DNA from 2 places in the Paenibacillus sp. ISL-20 genome. Region 1 is predicted to be linked to the other one. Evidence: a T-box and tRNA genes for the amino acid it is inferred to sense, from the RefSeq annotation. Region 1 holds a T-box; the other holds one or more tRNA genes.
The links. A T-box is a leader RNA that pairs with one kind of tRNA and senses whether it is charged. The one in region 1 lies ahead of J7E85_RS12660 (glutamine--tRNA ligase/YqeY domain fusion protein), so its partner is inferred to be a tRNA-Gln.
Positions count from the first base shown of each region.

Region 1 (8,325 bases):
TCTTGTTGTTCCCGTTTTCCGCCTAATTTAAATACCAGTATCCCCCCGACAATGACAAGAACACCGATCAGCTGGTTCATTGTAAACGGAACCTTCTCTAACCCTAACCATCCCAAGGAGTCCCACAACAGTGCGAAACCGAGCTGCGAGGTCATGACAATCGAAATGGCGAATGTGGCACCCAGCAGCTTTGTCGCCTGCACCAGGCAAATCACCACGCCGACCCCAATCAACCCGCTAATCCAGTACCAAGGCTCCATGTTTCGAAGGGCGGCGAACGTCCCCTTGCCTTCTACAGCAAGACTCATGCCGAACGAAGCCACAAAGCCCATGCCTAACACCAACGTTGTTGTAGACCAGGAGCCTGTCTTCTCATTCACTCTATTATTGAAAATGTTCTGCAAACTAACCAATGAACCCGCGATTAGTGCCAATACCAATCCTGCTAACATGTTCCATCTCCTTACTTCATGTTTCATCATCACCGTGTGTTATTCTTCGTAAATATTGCCTCCCGCTACATTCGTTAACGCATCCCGGTCTTTAATCAGAATGTACCCCTTGTGACGCTCAATCAGCCCTTCCTGACTGAATTTCAAGATCACTCGGTTTAAATGCCGATAACTGGTTCCAAGTAAATTCGCGATATCGGTCAGGTTGAACGCGGCCGGGTTATTGGTAGCGAACATATCCGACTCCCCCTCCGAAACGGACAATAAATAGCTCGCCAGTCGTACCTCCACCGGATGCAGCAAATTGAAACTCATGAAATTGGATTTAATATAAAATTTTCGCGTAATGATCCGCAGCAAAAATTGAAGCAGCGGCGGATGCTCCTGTCCATATTTGCGAAGCCAGCGATAATGCACGCCGATCATATAGACAGGTGATACGGCCTGTACCGTATTGATCAACGGATTTCCTTGAATGTATTCAATATCTCCGATCACCTCAAGCGGTGTTTTGAAAGATAGCACAAGCGCTTTACCTTCCGCAGAGGTCGTGAAGATTTTAATCTTCCCTTGAACCAGGATGTACAGCATCTCGGCCGGTTCGCCTTGCGTGCAGACGATGTCGCCCTGATCGTAGTGATATAACACCATATAAGGCATTAAATTATCGTGAAATACGGACTGGATCTGGTTGCTCAGCAAAAAATGCTGCATGAGCTCCGCATTATGAATTTCCTTCACGTCCCTCTCTCCTTTCCTGAGCACTCCATCTAATGAACCGCTTGCTTTCACATTATAATTTGATAATCACGACACCAGCGATCATCATCCCAATCCCGATGAATTGAGGCAAGCTCATTCTCTTTTTCACCACGCCGAACCATCCGTTGCTATCAATCAGGAACGTTAAGAATAACTGGGCGATCAATAACGCGGATATCGTTAATGTGACACCGATATTCTGAATCGCGGTCACCTCACTGTATATAATGGGTGCCCCCAAGGCACCACCGATCAGATACAGCGGCTTCACTTGTCCAAATCCTTGTCTGCTTCCGTCGCGAACGAATAGCAGAATAATGAAGGCCATAATAAATCCGGTCAACTGCGTAACCGCGGCAGCTTGCCAGGTGCCCATATCCTGACTAATCCGGGCATTGGCCACACCTTGCAGCGTAATGCAGGCACCGCCAATGAATGCAAATAAGATTCCTCTCACGATACATACTCCTTCTTCTATAGGTCTGTATACTATTAAAAGTTAATTCCCCAAACTCAGGAAAGGACATATGTCCTGAAATGACGGAAATTCCAAATAAAGCGATGTCCATAGACACGAATTTCATTATATACTATCGGTTGGCTTTGCATATAACATACAAAAAGCTGCCGGAATTTCCTTGGCAGCTTAAGATGCATTATAGCATCGGGGGGTTATGATTTTAACCCATTCCCTCGGTATAAAACAGTTTAAACCAAGATTGCATCTAGGACTCTATGATCATTTTGTTTTAAAATATAACTAGATGTCACTCATTGACGTAACACCGACTTGGAAGGAGCTCCTCTAACGTTATGCTAGACAAACAAGAACAAGTCCCCGATGAACAGGGCGGATTACAATTACAAGCGGATTGCGAACGCTGCTTTGGATTATGCTGCGTCGCTTTACCCTTCGCCGCCTCCACGGATTTTGCCATGGATAAAGGCGGCGGAACCCCTTGTCACCATCTGCAATCCGACTTCCGCTGCGGTGTGCACAGCAGCTTGAGACAGCGAGGTATGAGAGGCTGCACCGTATACGACTGCTTTGGAGCAGGTCAAATGGTTTCACAGGTCACCTATAACGGACGCGACTGGCGGCAGGCCCCTGGGACAGCAAAAGAAATGTTCGACGTATTCCCGATCATGCGACAGCTTCACGAGCTGTTATGGTATCTGAACGAAGCCCTGACTTTGCAACCGGCTCAAGACATTCATACCGATTTGAGATTGTCGCTGGAAGAGACGCGGCGGTTGACTCAGCTTCCTCCCGAATCCCTGTTACGGCTGGATGTGGCAGCTCATCGGGCAGAAGTGAATCAGCTGCTTCTTCGAACCAGTGAACTTGTGCGGGATGATGCGCGCAAGAAGCATAAAGGGCCGCCCGTGCGTCAAAAGATCGGAGGACGCGGTGCTGACCTAATGGGAGCAAAGCTTAAGGGAGCAGACCTGAGATACGCCAATCTGAGAGGCGCTTATCTCATTGCCGCAGACCTCAGAGAGGCCGATCTGCGTGCTGCCGATCTGATCGGTGCCGATTTCAGGGACGCGGACCTTAGGGGGGCCAATCTAGCAACCAGCCTCTTCCTTACTCAATTCCAGGTTAACGCAGCGAAAGGAGACGCCAGCACCAAGCTGCCCCCCTCCTTATCTCGACCGGGACATTGGACGCGTTAACGCTCAATATATAGGATAGAACAGATGATGATTTACTAAAAACATCAAAAAGCCGGCAGCTAACTTGCTCCCGGCTTTTTGGTATTAGCCAAATGCTTCATACTCAACGACTTTAAGCGCGTTTCTTCCATGAATCCTTCAAAGGAACGATACGGTTGAACACCAGCCTACGTTCGGTCGTATATTTGGAATCCACGCAGAAATAGCCGTGTCTGATGAATTGGTACGTTCTGTTCATCGTCGCCTCCATCATGGAAGGCTCCAATATGGCGTTTTCGACTCGAATCAACGATGCGGTGTTCATCAGATTCTCCCAGACGTTATCCGATTCTGATAACTCGGCTGATTCCTTCAGCAGCTTATCATACAAGTGAAGTTCCGCCTGAATCCCGTGCTTCGCAGACACCCAATGCAGCGTTGCTTTCACCTTCCGCTCATTAAATCCGCTCCCGCTCTTCGTTAGTGGATCATACGTGCAGTGGATCTCCATGATTTCCCCCGTTGCTGGGTCTTTCACGACATGTTCGCATTGGATGAAGTAGGCTCCTTTCAGGCGCACTTCCTTGCCAGGGGATAACCGATGAAATCCGGGAACGGGCTCCTCCATAAAATCCTCTTGTTCGATGTACAGCTCTCGTGAAAAAGGAACCTCCCGCTCACCCAATGTTTCGTCACTTTCATGATTCGGTATGGTCAGCATCTCGGTGTAATCTTCCGGAACATTCGTAATGATCACCTTCAGCGGCCTCATGACGGCCATCGCGTTATAACACCGTTCCTTCAAGTCTTGACGGATATAATGATCTAGCATGCCCGAGTCCACCAGGCTGTTGCCGCGAGACGCCCCGAGTTCCCCCAGGAAACGCCGGATGCCCTCAGGTGTCACGCCTCGCCGCCGTAATCCTTTTAACGTTGGCAGTCTAGGGTCATCCCATCCGTCGACAAAACCTCCCTCCACCAATTCCCTCAGGTATCGCTTGCTCGTTACGTATCCCGAGATATTCAACCTTCCGAATTCCCGCTGCTTCGGAGGCTCCGTCACTTCCAGTTCCGTAAGCACCCACTCGTATAACGGGCGATGATCTTTAAACTCGGCTGAGCATAACGAATGGGTAATTCCTTCGATCCAGTCCTGGATCGGATGGGCAAAATCGTACATCGGATATACACACCACGTTGTTCCCGTACGGTAATGCTCCGCATGAATGATACGATACAGGACTGGATCTCTCAGGTTCATGTTAGGGGAAGACATATCGATTTTGGCTCGGAGTACTTTTTCCGATGGTTGAAATGCCCCTGCGATCATTTGCTCAAATAACGCCAAATTCTCCTCAATGCTGCGCTCCCGAAAAGGGCTATTGATGCCAGCTTCTGTCAGCGTCCCCCGGTATTCCGTCATTTGTTCAGGCGTGAGATCACAGACGTAAGCCTTCCCTTTAGCTATGAGTTTCTTGGCCGCTTCAGCGATTTGATGCGCATAATCCGACCCGAAATAAACGTCCGGCTTAAGTCCAAGCCACTGGATATCCTCCTGAATCGCATGCACGTATTTGATATCTTCCTTCAGTGGATTCGTATCGTCGAACCGAAGATTGAAAGTCCCATGGAACCGGCTGGCGATGGAATGATTGATGTAAATCGCATAGGCGCTGCCGATATGCAGATAACCGTTGGGCTCCGGCGGAAATCGCATAGCCACTGGCCTGTGGTACACGCTGTTGTCTACATCCTCTTTGATCATCTTGGTCAAAAAATCCACCGTTTCTTCTGCCTTGTTTTTGTTCTCGCTCATACCTGACTCCTCCTTACGTTGATTTTTTCTGCCGTAACTCCGTAAAAAACAAAAAAATCCCGTCTCCAAGACATAAGTCTTGGGGACGAGATTGGTTTCGCGGTGCCACCCCTATTCGCCGATATCTCTCGATACCAGCCTTATCAGGTACGGCCATCACGCGATCGCTTATACCCTAGCTCTGTAACAGGAGCTCCTGTCGCACCATCCCTTATCCATAAGTTCCGATGCGCCGCTCAGAGACTTGGTTCAATGAATGGCTTCCAACTCCTTTTCAGCTTACCGGAGCTCTCTGTGGGGATTCCTGCTCATCTACTCTTCTCTTCATGGCGTTTACAAATTTGATCCATAGTATCATCTAAATATAAAAAAGTAAACCATGGAACCTCACTAAAATGAAACGCCTGAATATGCGTTCCGTCAGCTTAGATCGGCAGCAGCTTCACGGTAGCCTGTTTGCCGCTGACCTGAATGCCCGTCTCCTTCTTGCCTACCTCAGCCAGATCTTGAACGAGTCGCTCAAGCAGCTTGCGAGCGGCTTCGCCCTCCTTGCCCTGAATACGAATAACGGGCTGGACAGCTTTGCCCGCTTCCAGCAGCTTATGCATTTGCGACAGCTTGGTGTCATAATCATGCTCTTCAATATGTACAGACAAGCGGAATTCCTTTACTTTCACCGGACTTGATGAAGCTGTCTGGCCCTTCTTCTCTATCACGGCCTCCTGCTTCGCCTGCCCCCGGCTGACGAGCTTGCAGGGCGGGGGACTGCTGAATAGCGAGGTACACACCAAATCGGCTTTGTGACTTTTCGCCAGCGCAAGCGCCTCATCCCTGGAGACGACTCCCAGATCTTCGCCGTTTAGGCCGGTCAGCTCTACTTCGCGAGCTTTTATCTTTTCATTCATAATTAACATGGTGGATAGATCCTCCTGTCGAGAGTATATATTCGTTTATTTTATTGCTCTTCCTCTACGTTCACATCTTTGTGCATGAACCGAACAATATGCGTTCGATATTCCTGCTCTTCCGTGATTTCCAGGCAGTTAAGCTGTTTACCGTACACGCACGCTCCATCGATACCGATTTTGTCCCCTTCTTCACAGAACCAAATCCCCTCCGAATCATGCAAGTTCATGGCCGGCGTATGCCCGAACACCACGGTTTTGTTAAGGCCTGTTGGATAATTATAGAACGGATCGCGAATCCAGATGAAATCATGATGAGGCTGCAACTTCCAGTCATCAACACCCGGATTGATTCCTGCATGCACGAATATGTGAGTGTCTGTTTCATAATAGAGAGCCAGCGTATCAAGAAAAGATAAATGATGCTCGAACTTTTTTTTAATATAGGCTTTACCTTCGTTATATCTGGCGCGTTCCATTTCACCCTCAAAAAAATCAGCGCCGCAGTAGCTTTCAATCGTATGTCGAGCTCCATTGCGAATCCAGCGTGAGTTCACTTCATCCGTATCAAGCAAAATGGCATCCAGCATCATCTGATCATGATTCCCCCGAAGAGTGATGGCACCTTCATCGCGCAATTCCATCACTTGCTCAATGACTTCCCTGCTTCTTAATCCGCGATCCACATAATCCCCGAGCAAGATCAGCTTGTCCTTATCAGGATTGTACTGCACGTCAGACAATAACTGATTGAATTCATCGTAGCAGCCATGAATGTCGCTAATCGCTAATATTCGAATCGTAGTCCCCTCCATTCCGAGCAACTTTGCTATTTAGGTATAATAGCATATTCTCCTTCATACCAACATGCAATTGAATTCGGAGCTACGCCTTGTGAGGAACCAAACTTCCTTTCTCTTGGCAAACCTCTGCTTTTGGTAAAAAAAAACACTCGTGTACAGTCCTAATTCATCCGCCTCCATAAAGAATCGAGCTAAAAAGCCATGCGTTCTGCCATAGGAAATGGTTGGACGCACAGCTTTTCTAATATAGCCTATTTTGAATAATCCAGATTATTTCTGTCGATAAAGTAAATCTCCCCATATTTATTATAAGAGACATGGATATTGAACTGACCCTCTTTACTGAACGTCGCTGTTCCAGGCACTTTCTTATGCATCGTCAAAGTATATTCGCCTAAGTCCACTTGAAACAATTCCGAAGCAATAGGAGCCGCTGTCTTGGTTAATTGTTCTGGCGTCATGCTAATGACTTTTTGCTCCTTCTCCACAGCCGTCTCCGAAATCGCAATTTGGCTAATCTCATACGATTCAGGGTGGTAATTCACGTGACTGCCGTCCTTGTACTGCAGATTGATATATCCCTCTTCGCCCGCGATCAGGCGGTGGGCAGCGATTAATTGATCTCCAGCCTGTTCCCGAAGGGTAGACAAGGCTGCTTGTCCCCGTTGATTCTGTTCTTCCGTCACATGGTCGGGATTCATCTCAAAGAATACCTGGCTAATCTCATCATTCGAAAATAATACTTCTGCAGGGCCGTCAACGAATCTGGTTTGAACCTCGTAGGAATAATCTAGTTCCGGATCAAATTCAATCACGCGATGAGCCATAAAGTCCGTTAGCCCTTCATATCCTTCATCCTTCAACGCCTGTTTGGCGAGGCCCAACATAGTTGAATCCACACTGTCCAGCGGCAAATCAATACCAAGTTTAACTCGTTCCAGCTTGCCTGTCTTCTCATTCACCCAAATATAGGTGTGCCCTGTACCATCACCGATGAATTCAAGGAACCACTGCTGGCTCTCAGGAACCGCACTCATTTCCTTCAGCGGGAGAGCCTTACCAAGATCATGCATCACATCGTAGATGGTCTGCTCAACCTCACCACGAATGGAAGAGTTAAGATCGGCAAGAATAGGAGCATTCTTTTTTTCCATCGCAGCTAGTTCTTTGACCAATGTTGGATTCATATGATCTGCTTTTGCATTGGTCAGTGATACAGTAGTCAGCAATATCATAGTTAATAATCCGACTACGGACCATTTATACGAATTTTTCTTAAACCTCGTTATCATTCTAATTCTCCTCTTAAGTTGTGATGAACCCATCGAAAAATTAGCGGATGCCAGCAGGCGTTGTGATCTTGATGATTTTTTTTCCAGCATCTTGACGATGGTATATCCGTACTCTCTTATTTCATCAGCACGGATATGTGAAATGGTAATAGCATCGCAGGAGATTTCCTGATCCTCCCGCATTTTTCGATAGGCCACCCATAGAATCGGATTAAACCAGTGTAGGAGCAGTTGAACGGTCATAATCCAATTGACAAGTATATCTCTCCGCTTGTAATGCACCAGCTCATGGAGGAATATGTAGCTCAGTTCCTTATCGCTGAAACCGTCCATTCCCGCATTGGGAAGCAGAATTCGGGGACGAAAGAATCCATACAGGGTAGGCCCTTTAACAGCATTAGTAACAAGCAACGGCAGACTGCGTTTCATACCAAGCTTCACTTTGCAATCCTCGAGCACGTGAACCCATTGGGAACTAGGGACTAGAGCATCTGTGGAGTCGTTCACGATACTTCGGTTAAACTTTCGGTTAACTTTGATCATATAGAAGGCAAATGTGATGACCCCCATTAACCAGATACCAAATATTATCAAATATTTCCATGGTATTGGGGGCCTTTCATCACTTGTCACATTGGA
Region 1 is NZ_JAGGRD010000021.1:6,441-14,765, reverse strand. Features, by position in the region: gene J7E85_RS12680 (DMT family transporter) at 1-452, opposite strand, end outside; gene J7E85_RS12675 (Crp/Fnr family transcriptional regulator) at 492-1,193, opposite strand; gene J7E85_RS12670 (DMT family transporter) at 1,246-1,671, opposite strand; gene J7E85_RS12665 (pentapeptide repeat-containing protein) at 2,028-2,891, shown strand; gene J7E85_RS12660 (glutamine--tRNA ligase/YqeY domain fusion protein) at 3,004-4,686, opposite strand; T-box leader at 4,765-5,023, opposite strand; gene infC (translation initiation factor IF-3) at 5,112-5,600, opposite strand; gene J7E85_RS12650 (metallophosphoesterase family protein) at 5,642-6,406, opposite strand; gene J7E85_RS12645 (M56 family metallopeptidase) at 6,646-8,325, opposite strand, start outside.

Region 2 (8,325 bases), on a different contig from region 1:
CCGGAAACAACTTACGTCTTGCCAAATCACCAGTCGCTCCAAAGATGAAAAATACAGCTCCCGGTGTCTTCATTGTATCTAGATTTTGATTTTCAGCCATGGCTCCTCATTCTTTCTATGAATTATAGTGTATTTTTATGCATCGGCACTTAACTCGATGTGATGACATTTTAGCATATTCATTTCAAGTATGCTATCTCATTCCGTATTTTTTCATCGGAGTTTCAGAAATCATTTTCAATATTCTATTGTAATGACGGGAAATCCGATCGTTATTCTACTACTTTTCTTCATCGAATCTTCATGCACTGCGATCTGCATATGAATCGGCGTGTCGCCACTCATCACAAAAGCACCGAGTGAAGGAGCCTCATACGAACGGCTTCGTGTTGTGTCATCTGCATAACCCTCAACGGAGCGAAGCGGGAGTGTTTGGGCTGCAGCCTCTTCTACCTGAGCCATCGTCGCATCAACGCTTGCGGTCTCCGTTGCATACCCTTGAATGGACGCATTCCATGTGTTCGGTATGCCTGCTTGATTCATCATCTCTTGAATCTGCTGCTGTAGGACCATCATTTCCCGGGTCTGCCCAGCCGCTTCTCCAACAAGCATGGATCTGATATAACTATGGCCCACCTTCGTGAGGGCCCAATCCAGGTGCACGGATACACCTGAGAGCACGCCTTCTGCTTGGAACACTTCATTTCCTTGAAGCTTGGAGGTCGTAATTCCGGAGAGCCCCATTGTACGAGCCAACTGCTCAGCTGCTGTCTTAGCTTGATCCTTAGGAACAGAATTTATCATTTCTCCTTGAATTTTTACCGTGAGCATTGCCGAAGGCTCCATATATTCTTGCCCGAGCGCTGTCAGAAGCGTTAGATCGCTTTCTGTAGCTCCCCCGGCTCCAGTTGTTCCATCGATATCTTTTTCTCCCGTTCCACCTGAAGCTGAAGTTGACGCTTCTCTCGCACGCGGAGCTGATTCATTTCGATTGCTTTCCGTTGTTCCCGCAAAACCCGCCATCATACCTGCTGCCCCGCACAGCAACAACATCATCACCATGATCTGTAAACGCATCTTCCGCATAGTCAGTCGCGCCTCCCCGTTCGAATCTATCAATCTAGTAAAAAGGATGGCCTCATCTCCGCAGAATTATACCTCGCTTTTTTTAAAAAGATCCTTCAAACGGGCTGTATGTAAATCTTCCGGCTTCCCCGTTCATAAATAAAAAAGCTCCCGATCCGGGAGTCCTTCGTCTGCTTCTTAGAGTTACATGGATATGTTTATACCTCACGCATCGCATCATGGATTGCTTTTATACCATGCTCAGCATCTTGAATCTTTTCACGCTCATGTATAAAAAAGAGCCGGCACTCCTTACTCAGCCAGCCCATTTTTATAAGCGTAGATGGCAGCCTGGGTCCGATCCTCTACCCCCAGCTTGCCTAATATATTCGTCACATGAAACTTCACAGTTTTGATGCCTATAATCAAATCATCGGCAATATCCTGATTCGACTTGCCCTGCGCCACCAATCGCAGCACTTCCATTTCCCGGTCCGTAAGGTCGTTATGCGCCGGAACTTCATTTTGCGGATGCCGGAATCGATTCATCATCTTGGAGGCAACCTGCGACTCCAGCACCGACTGCCCGCGTGCGGCTGCACGTATAGCATCAGCTACTTCAGAAGCACGGGATGTCTTCAATAAATAACTGAACGCACCTGCTTCAATAACCGGATACATCTTCTCATCGTCCAGATAGCTGGTCAGTACAATGACCTTGAGATTCGGAAACTGATTCATCAATTGGCGCGTCGTCTCGATTCCATCCATCCCGTCCATCACCAAGTCCATCAGCACCACATCAGGATGATATTCCTGCGCTAAGCGTATCCCTTCCTCGCCGCTACCCGCTTCACCAACCACCTCGATGCCGTCCTCTGTACCAAGCACAGCCGCTAAACCGATCCGGACCATCTCATGATCATCCACCAGCAGCACCTTAATCGGCGTTTCCATCTCCATCCCCCCGTTTACGTTCATCATTTATGAGTGGCACAACGATCTCAATTCGAGTCCCTTTACCCGGGGCTGTGATGAATTGTACCGAGCCGCCGATTTCAGTTACCCGTTCCTGCATGGTCGAAAGACCGTAGGAAGTCTGTTTCTTGTCGTCCAGTTCAAACCCGATCCCGTCATCACGCAGCATCACCCGAACGGTGTTCTGCCTGCGGTGAATCCGGATGTCCATTTTCTCGGCTTTCGAGTGTCTGAGGGTATTCGACATGGCCTCCTGGATTATACGGAACAGATGATTTTCGATCCCTTTGAGCAAATGTATGTCATCGTCCATTTCAAACGTAATTTCCATAGGTACTTTGATTCGCAATTCCTTAATCAGTTCCCGCAGCCCCTGCTCTAGTGCTTTCCCTTCGAGATAAACCGGCCGCAGATGAAGTAGAAGCGCCCTCATCTCGGACTGGGCCACAGCCGACATTTCCTCGATCAGTGCTACCTGGCGCTGCGCTTTGTCAAAATCCTTATCCAGCGTCCTACCTACAGCGGTTGCCGTCATTGAGATGGCAAACAGCTGCTGAGAAACTGCATCATGGAGCTCGCGCGCCAGACGCTGCCTCTCTTCCACAATCGCCGTAACCCTGGCTTGCTCGGCAAGCTGGGCATTATTTGTGGATAACCGCTGCAAGGAAGACACCTGATCCTCCCAGCGCTTGCTGATCTTCACCAGCTGTTCTCCAAGCCGGCCCACTTCGTCTTCGCCGATGTCCGGCATCACGTCCGTAAGGGTGCCTTTTTCCCAGTTCACCAGCGTTTCCCTTACGAGATCGACTCGTCGTTTTACCCTGTATCCCTGGAAGAAGCCATAGATCGCACCCAGCCCAATCGGCAGCAATACCAGGGTGATGCCAGCTTCGATCCGATTCTTCCACGTCTCAAACGGTTGAAGATAACCATATGTATATAATAAATATAGGACAACGAGCATGACAACCAATCCCAGAAGGGTCCCCTCACGCATACTTCGGGTAATCATATTTGCTTTCTTTTCCGTTTCCACGGGGCAACCCTCCTGAATGGTTTACACAAAACATACGTTTATTATGTCATTCTTATATTCAAATCTCCGCCTAAATAAGAAACAATAAATTTCACTTTATATTCACTGGTCTCGTAATTGGGTGATTTATACCGCACGCGGTTTAATATGCCGGTTTCCTTCCGGTCGTCCATGTGAATCGAGCCAAACAGGATCGAGGCTTCGATCTCCACCCCATAATAGTCCGGGATCATCAGATCAATATCCCCCAGCATTCCATGGAACATAAGGACCGTTTGGCGTTCCTCCGGAAGCGCCAGGGACAGATCCACATCCGCTTCTCCAAGTACATGCCACACACTCAGACTGCGCATCACCCATGGAGTCCGGTCCCAATCAAAGTTGGACATAAAGTTCTGCTTCTGAACGTACTTTGTCGTGGTATGGGCTCTCTTGGACTTGCCATAAAAAATACCTAGCGATATCAAGCTAATGCCGATAATCAACATGAGATGCTCCAGCAGCAGCAGTACGGCACCTACTCCGAGCAGAATGTATCCCTTCTTCACATAACCTTGTCTGATCTGAAGGACACCTGCGAACATGAGTAACAGGGCGACAATGGTGAAGAAACCAAACCATCGGCCGAAAAGCATAATAAAACCCAAGCTGATTAAACCAACTGCTATCCAGCGGTTTCTGTCCATGTCGCACCTCCTTGATGACCAAGATATAAGCTCGGAAAAGCCATAGCAGTGAGACGTTCTCCACTGTATGGCTTTGCCTGTACTATACGACAATCTCATTCGTATAGCATATCATATGAACATGGTGTTCGAATACGGTTTAATCTTATTTTGCTGACTTGTTAAGGAATTACTCGGACTTCGAGGAATTCCCCATTTTGTTTTTCAAAGCTCGAAGCTGCTCATCCACCTTCAATTGCTTCTCAGCATCCACTGGGCTTGTGTATACTGCATTGTTAGGACGGTATGGGGCGCGAAGCACATCAGCTTCTGCTTCCAACTGCATGATTTTTTCCTCCATGCGGTGGAAGCCCATCGACGCACTGCCGCTTTCGATCGTGTGCAGACTGCTCACTTGAGACATTTGCTTCTTCGCTTTAGCCATTTGAGCGCGAGCTACAAGCTCATTGCGCTTGTTGCGCATTTTGTAGAACTCGTCTTTCATTTCATGCAGCTGAGCTACAAGTTCTTTCGCTTGAGCCTCGGATTGCAGGTGCAATTCCACGTACTCGGTTTCTTTTTGATCGAAATAAATTTTTTCTTCAAGCAGCTTGCGAGCCACTTCTTCTTGACCATTTTTCAGAGCCAATTCAGCTTGAGCTTCACGTTGTGCCGCCATCTTCACAGCCTCATCGACGCGCTGCTTCATACGACGCTCGTTAGCCATTTGCTTCGCAACCGTTACCTCTGCTTCGTGAATTTCTGCCTCCATGTCGCGCAGGTACTGGTTCAACATTACGATTGGATCCTCTACTTTATCCAGCAGTTCATTCACCGATGCTTTCGTCATATCCTTAATTCTTTTAAATACTCCCATGTTATTTATCTCCCTTCTCATAGTTCGAAAGTTTTTTCTTCAATTCTTCGATTTCTTTTTGCATTGCTTTTCTCTCAATATCCTTCATCATCGCATCCAGGTCGGAATCCGCTGACGCGTTGTTTCTTGTGCCATTGGGACGGTCATATTTGGGACCAAAACTTCCATGCTCATTAGGATAGCCTTGACGTCCATAAGCATCGTTATAGCTGTTGTAGCCTGGTCCCGGGCCCGGATGATCGTTGTAACGGTATCCGCCGCCATGTCTTCCCTGTGGACCGTACGGATCGTGATAATACGGCTCCTTAGGTACTACAAGGGATGCAATCAGATAGATCAACAGCGTTGTACCGCCTGTGAAAAAGATACTGACTACAAATATGATTCTAAGTAGGGTAGATTCGACTCCGAAATGATCGGATATACCGCCGATCAACCCTGTGAACATCTTGTCTCGGGTGGAACGGTACAATCTAGTCATGGTTACTCCTTTCCGCTGTTATTCAGCTTTTGCTTCAGGCGGGCAAGTTCTTTTTCCAATACAGTGGAGACTGTTTCACCAGCCTGATCCATGTATTCCTGCCCCATGCGGCGTAAATCGCGAAGACTTCTGGCTTCCAGTTCCCAGTCGCTGATACGGTCTTCGAGACGATTGAACATCTTCGGTACATCAGGACCGCCGCCATAGGAGCCTGTACGTTCATTCATTTTTTGCTGAAGACGAAGGGTTTCCACTCGGGCAACATAATACTGACGTTTGCTGTATACCGTCTGATATTCCATCCGCAGCTCGCCGAGCTGCTCCTCGATTTCTTTTAACGACTCCAGGCTTGAGGACAACAGGCCTTGATACTGTTCAATCTTTTCCTCATAGATCAGCTTCTCCTGCAATGCCAGCTTGGCAAGATGTTCTTCGCCGGCCTTCAGTGCAAGCAGTGCCTGCTCTTCGCGTTTATATCGCATGGTTTCTGCTTGATCCACCTGCTGCTTCAGCTGTCTGGAATGTACTTGACATTGCTGCTGCAGCTTCTCAGCCTCAGCAATGTCCTGTCTGGTTGAATGTAGGAACTGGTCGATCAATCGAACCGGATCCTGGCTCTGCTCGAGCTTTTCATTCAATGTTGCTACGGTTATGTCTCTTATCCGCCGGAAAACACTCATATTCGCTTAGCCCTCCTCATCTATCATGATCTGTTGTTTTTGTATGTTATTTAATGTAGTGGCCTTATCAATAACGGGGTCTACCATTCTTCAATCGGGACACCCCGTAGATGATCAAGATGATTCCAAGGATCGGACCGATCAGCCAAGACAGTTTACCCATCAACCAGATCACACCGATACCGAGAATAACCCATCCCATCAAGGTGTTACCTCTCCGGATCCCGTAGTATCCCAAAGCGACCATCAGGATTGGAATTACAAGACTGAACAACCATCCAAGCAGAGGACCGAATACTCCCAGGAGAACCAAGATCCCTACACCAATCAACAGGATACTCATTCCATTTCCTTTTGAATTTCTCATTTATACACCGCCTTTCTGTTGTTTGATCGTTGTTTCATTTGTTCAACCTTATGACTCTATTCTAGGTAATTTCGAGTTTAACTAAAACGGCCTGGGGACGGTTTTTGCACCTAGACCTAAGGCGGGGCCTCCTATAGACCTGCGTCCAACCCTGCACTGGATCAATGATTCGATAAGCTGACCTGTGTAGATGAATTCTCCGCTATCCTTGCTTTTGTTTTACCTAATATCTCAGAAGTTTGCATAGGACTAAGGCGCATTGCTTGCGAGTTATAAAACGAAGTGACATAACACCTAGGTTCATCACGATTAGCCCACGAAGAGTAACGGATCTTCAGCTTAGCTGCTACCGAGAAACGAAGCTATCGATGTAGATGCAACGAAAAAAGGAATGCAGACGTTTATAGTCTACATTCCTTTTGGATGATGCCGGTGAAGGGACTCGAACCCCCACGGTTTCCCTCACGATTTTGAGTCGCGCGCGTCTGCCAATTCCGCCACACCGGCTTACTTTATGGCGTGCCCTAAGAGATTCGAACTCCTGACCTTTTGATTCGTAGTCAAACGCTCTATCCAGCTGAGCTAAGGGCACATAGTTTGGTTATGGAGGCGCCACCCAGATTCGAACTGGGGATAAAGCTTTTGCAGAGCTGTGCCTTACCACTTGGCTATGGCGCCAGAAATAAAAATGGAGCGGACGACGGGAATCGAACCCGCGACCCTCGCCTTGGCAAGGCGATGCTCTACCGCTGAGCCACGTCCGCAAACATAAAAATCAATGGCTGGGGATATAGGATTCGAACCTATGCATGACGGAGTCAAAGTCCGTTGCCTTACCGCTTGGCTAATCCCCAACATTTTTTTAAAAAAACTATGGGGCGACCGATGGGTCTCGAACCCACGAATGCCGGAACCACAATCCGGTGCGTTAACCCCTTCGCCACGATCGCCATAATGTAATAGTTTTTTTAGAGAATAATCATAATGAAATAATGGGCGACCGATGGGTCTCGAACCCACGAATGCCGGAACCACAATCCGGTGCGTTAACCCCTTCGCCACGATCGCCAAGTTCATTATAAATATTCAATGGCAGGGGCAGCAGGAATTGAACCCACACCAACGGTTTTGGAGACCGTTGTTCTACCTTTAAACTATGCCCCTAAAAACTGGTGGAGGATGATGGATTCGAACCACCGAACTCGAAGAGAGCAGATTTACAGTCTGCCGTGTTTAGCCACTTCACTAATCCTCCAGAATGGTGCCGGCGAGAGGACTTGAACCCCCAACCTACTGATTACAAGTCAGTTGCTCTACCAATTGAGCTACACCGGCATATAAAGTTATAAAACGTACATGGTGGCTCGGGACGGAATCGAACCGCCGACACGAGGATTTTCAGTCCTCTGCTCTACCGACTGAGCTACCGAGCCTTAAAGCTCTTCGCGAACTTTGACGGAACCCAATATCGGATACTCATCTCATCCCAAAGTTATAAATAATGGCGGAACTGACGGGATACTCTCTCTTCGTTCGAGACTGCGAAGTCTATGCTAACGAAGATGATGCTTCGACGAACCCATGATGGATTCTCATCCCTGAAGCTTGTAAGAATGGCGGAACTGACGGGATTCGAACCCGCGATCTCCTGCGTGACAGGCAGGCATGTTAGGCCTCTACACCACAGTTCCATGAGGCATTATCGCTATCGCGATATAAATTGGTTGCGGGGGCAGGATTTGAACCTACGACCTTCGGGTTATGAGCCCGACGAGCTACCGAACTGCTCCACCCCGCGTCATTATAAGGGTTGCTTGTATGGGATCCTCGAAAAGTAATCGGAATCACCTGCGAAGCATGAGCTTCACTTTTTGGGGATAAATTATGGTGGAGGCTGAGGGGATCGAACCCCCGACCCTCTGCTTGTAAGGCAGATGCTCTCCCAGCTGAGCTAAGCCTCCGTAACAAAGCGACTTTAATCATACCAAAACCTGATATAAGAAGCAAGTGTTTTTCAAAAGAAAGTGGTGACCCGTAGGGGATACTCTCACTTCGTTCGAGACTGCGAAGCCTATACTTACGAAGTTATCCTCCGACGAACCGACAGGATTCTCATCCCCTGATGCAATAAAGAAAGTGGTGACCCGTAGGGGATTCGAACCCCTGTTACCTCCGT
Region 2 is NZ_JAGGRD010000019.1:198,300-206,624, forward strand. Features, by position in the region: gene zwf (glucose-6-phosphate dehydrogenase) at 1-100, opposite strand, end outside; gene J7E85_RS12120 (YwmB family TATA-box binding protein) at 238-1,086, opposite strand; gene J7E85_RS12125 (response regulator) at 1,378-2,028, opposite strand; gene J7E85_RS12130 (sensor histidine kinase) at 2,006-3,079, opposite strand; gene liaF (cell wall-active antibiotics response protein LiaF) at 3,121-3,765, opposite strand; gene J7E85_RS12140 (PspA/IM30 family protein) at 3,935-4,621, opposite strand; gene J7E85_RS12145 (PspC domain-containing protein) at 4,623-5,102, opposite strand; gene J7E85_RS12150 (PspA/IM30 family protein) at 5,105-5,782, opposite strand; gene J7E85_RS12155 (hypothetical protein) at 5,850-6,149, opposite strand; tRNA gene J7E85_RS12160 (tRNA-Leu) at 6,577-6,656, opposite strand; tRNA gene J7E85_RS12165 (tRNA-Arg) at 6,665-6,741, opposite strand; tRNA gene J7E85_RS12170 (tRNA-Cys) at 6,754-6,827, opposite strand; tRNA gene J7E85_RS12175 (tRNA-Gly) at 6,839-6,913, opposite strand; tRNA gene J7E85_RS12180 (tRNA-Gln) at 6,929-7,003, opposite strand; tRNA gene J7E85_RS12185 (tRNA-His) at 7,024-7,099, opposite strand; tRNA gene J7E85_RS12190 (tRNA-His) at 7,145-7,217, opposite strand; tRNA gene J7E85_RS12195 (tRNA-Trp) at 7,240-7,313, opposite strand; tRNA gene J7E85_RS12200 (tRNA-Tyr) at 7,320-7,404, opposite strand; tRNA gene J7E85_RS12205 (tRNA-Thr) at 7,409-7,484, opposite strand; tRNA gene J7E85_RS12210 (tRNA-Phe) at 7,507-7,582, opposite strand; tRNA gene J7E85_RS12215 (tRNA-Asp) at 7,764-7,840, opposite strand; tRNA gene J7E85_RS12220 (tRNA-Met) at 7,871-7,947, opposite strand; tRNA gene J7E85_RS12225 (tRNA-Val) at 8,035-8,110, opposite strand; tRNA gene J7E85_RS12230 (tRNA-Glu) at 8,287-8,325, opposite strand, start outside.
Region 2: it has a tRNA-Gln gene. The T-box ahead of J7E85_RS12660 (glutamine--tRNA ligase/YqeY domain fusion protein) is inferred to sense a tRNA for this amino acid. The anticodon was not compared.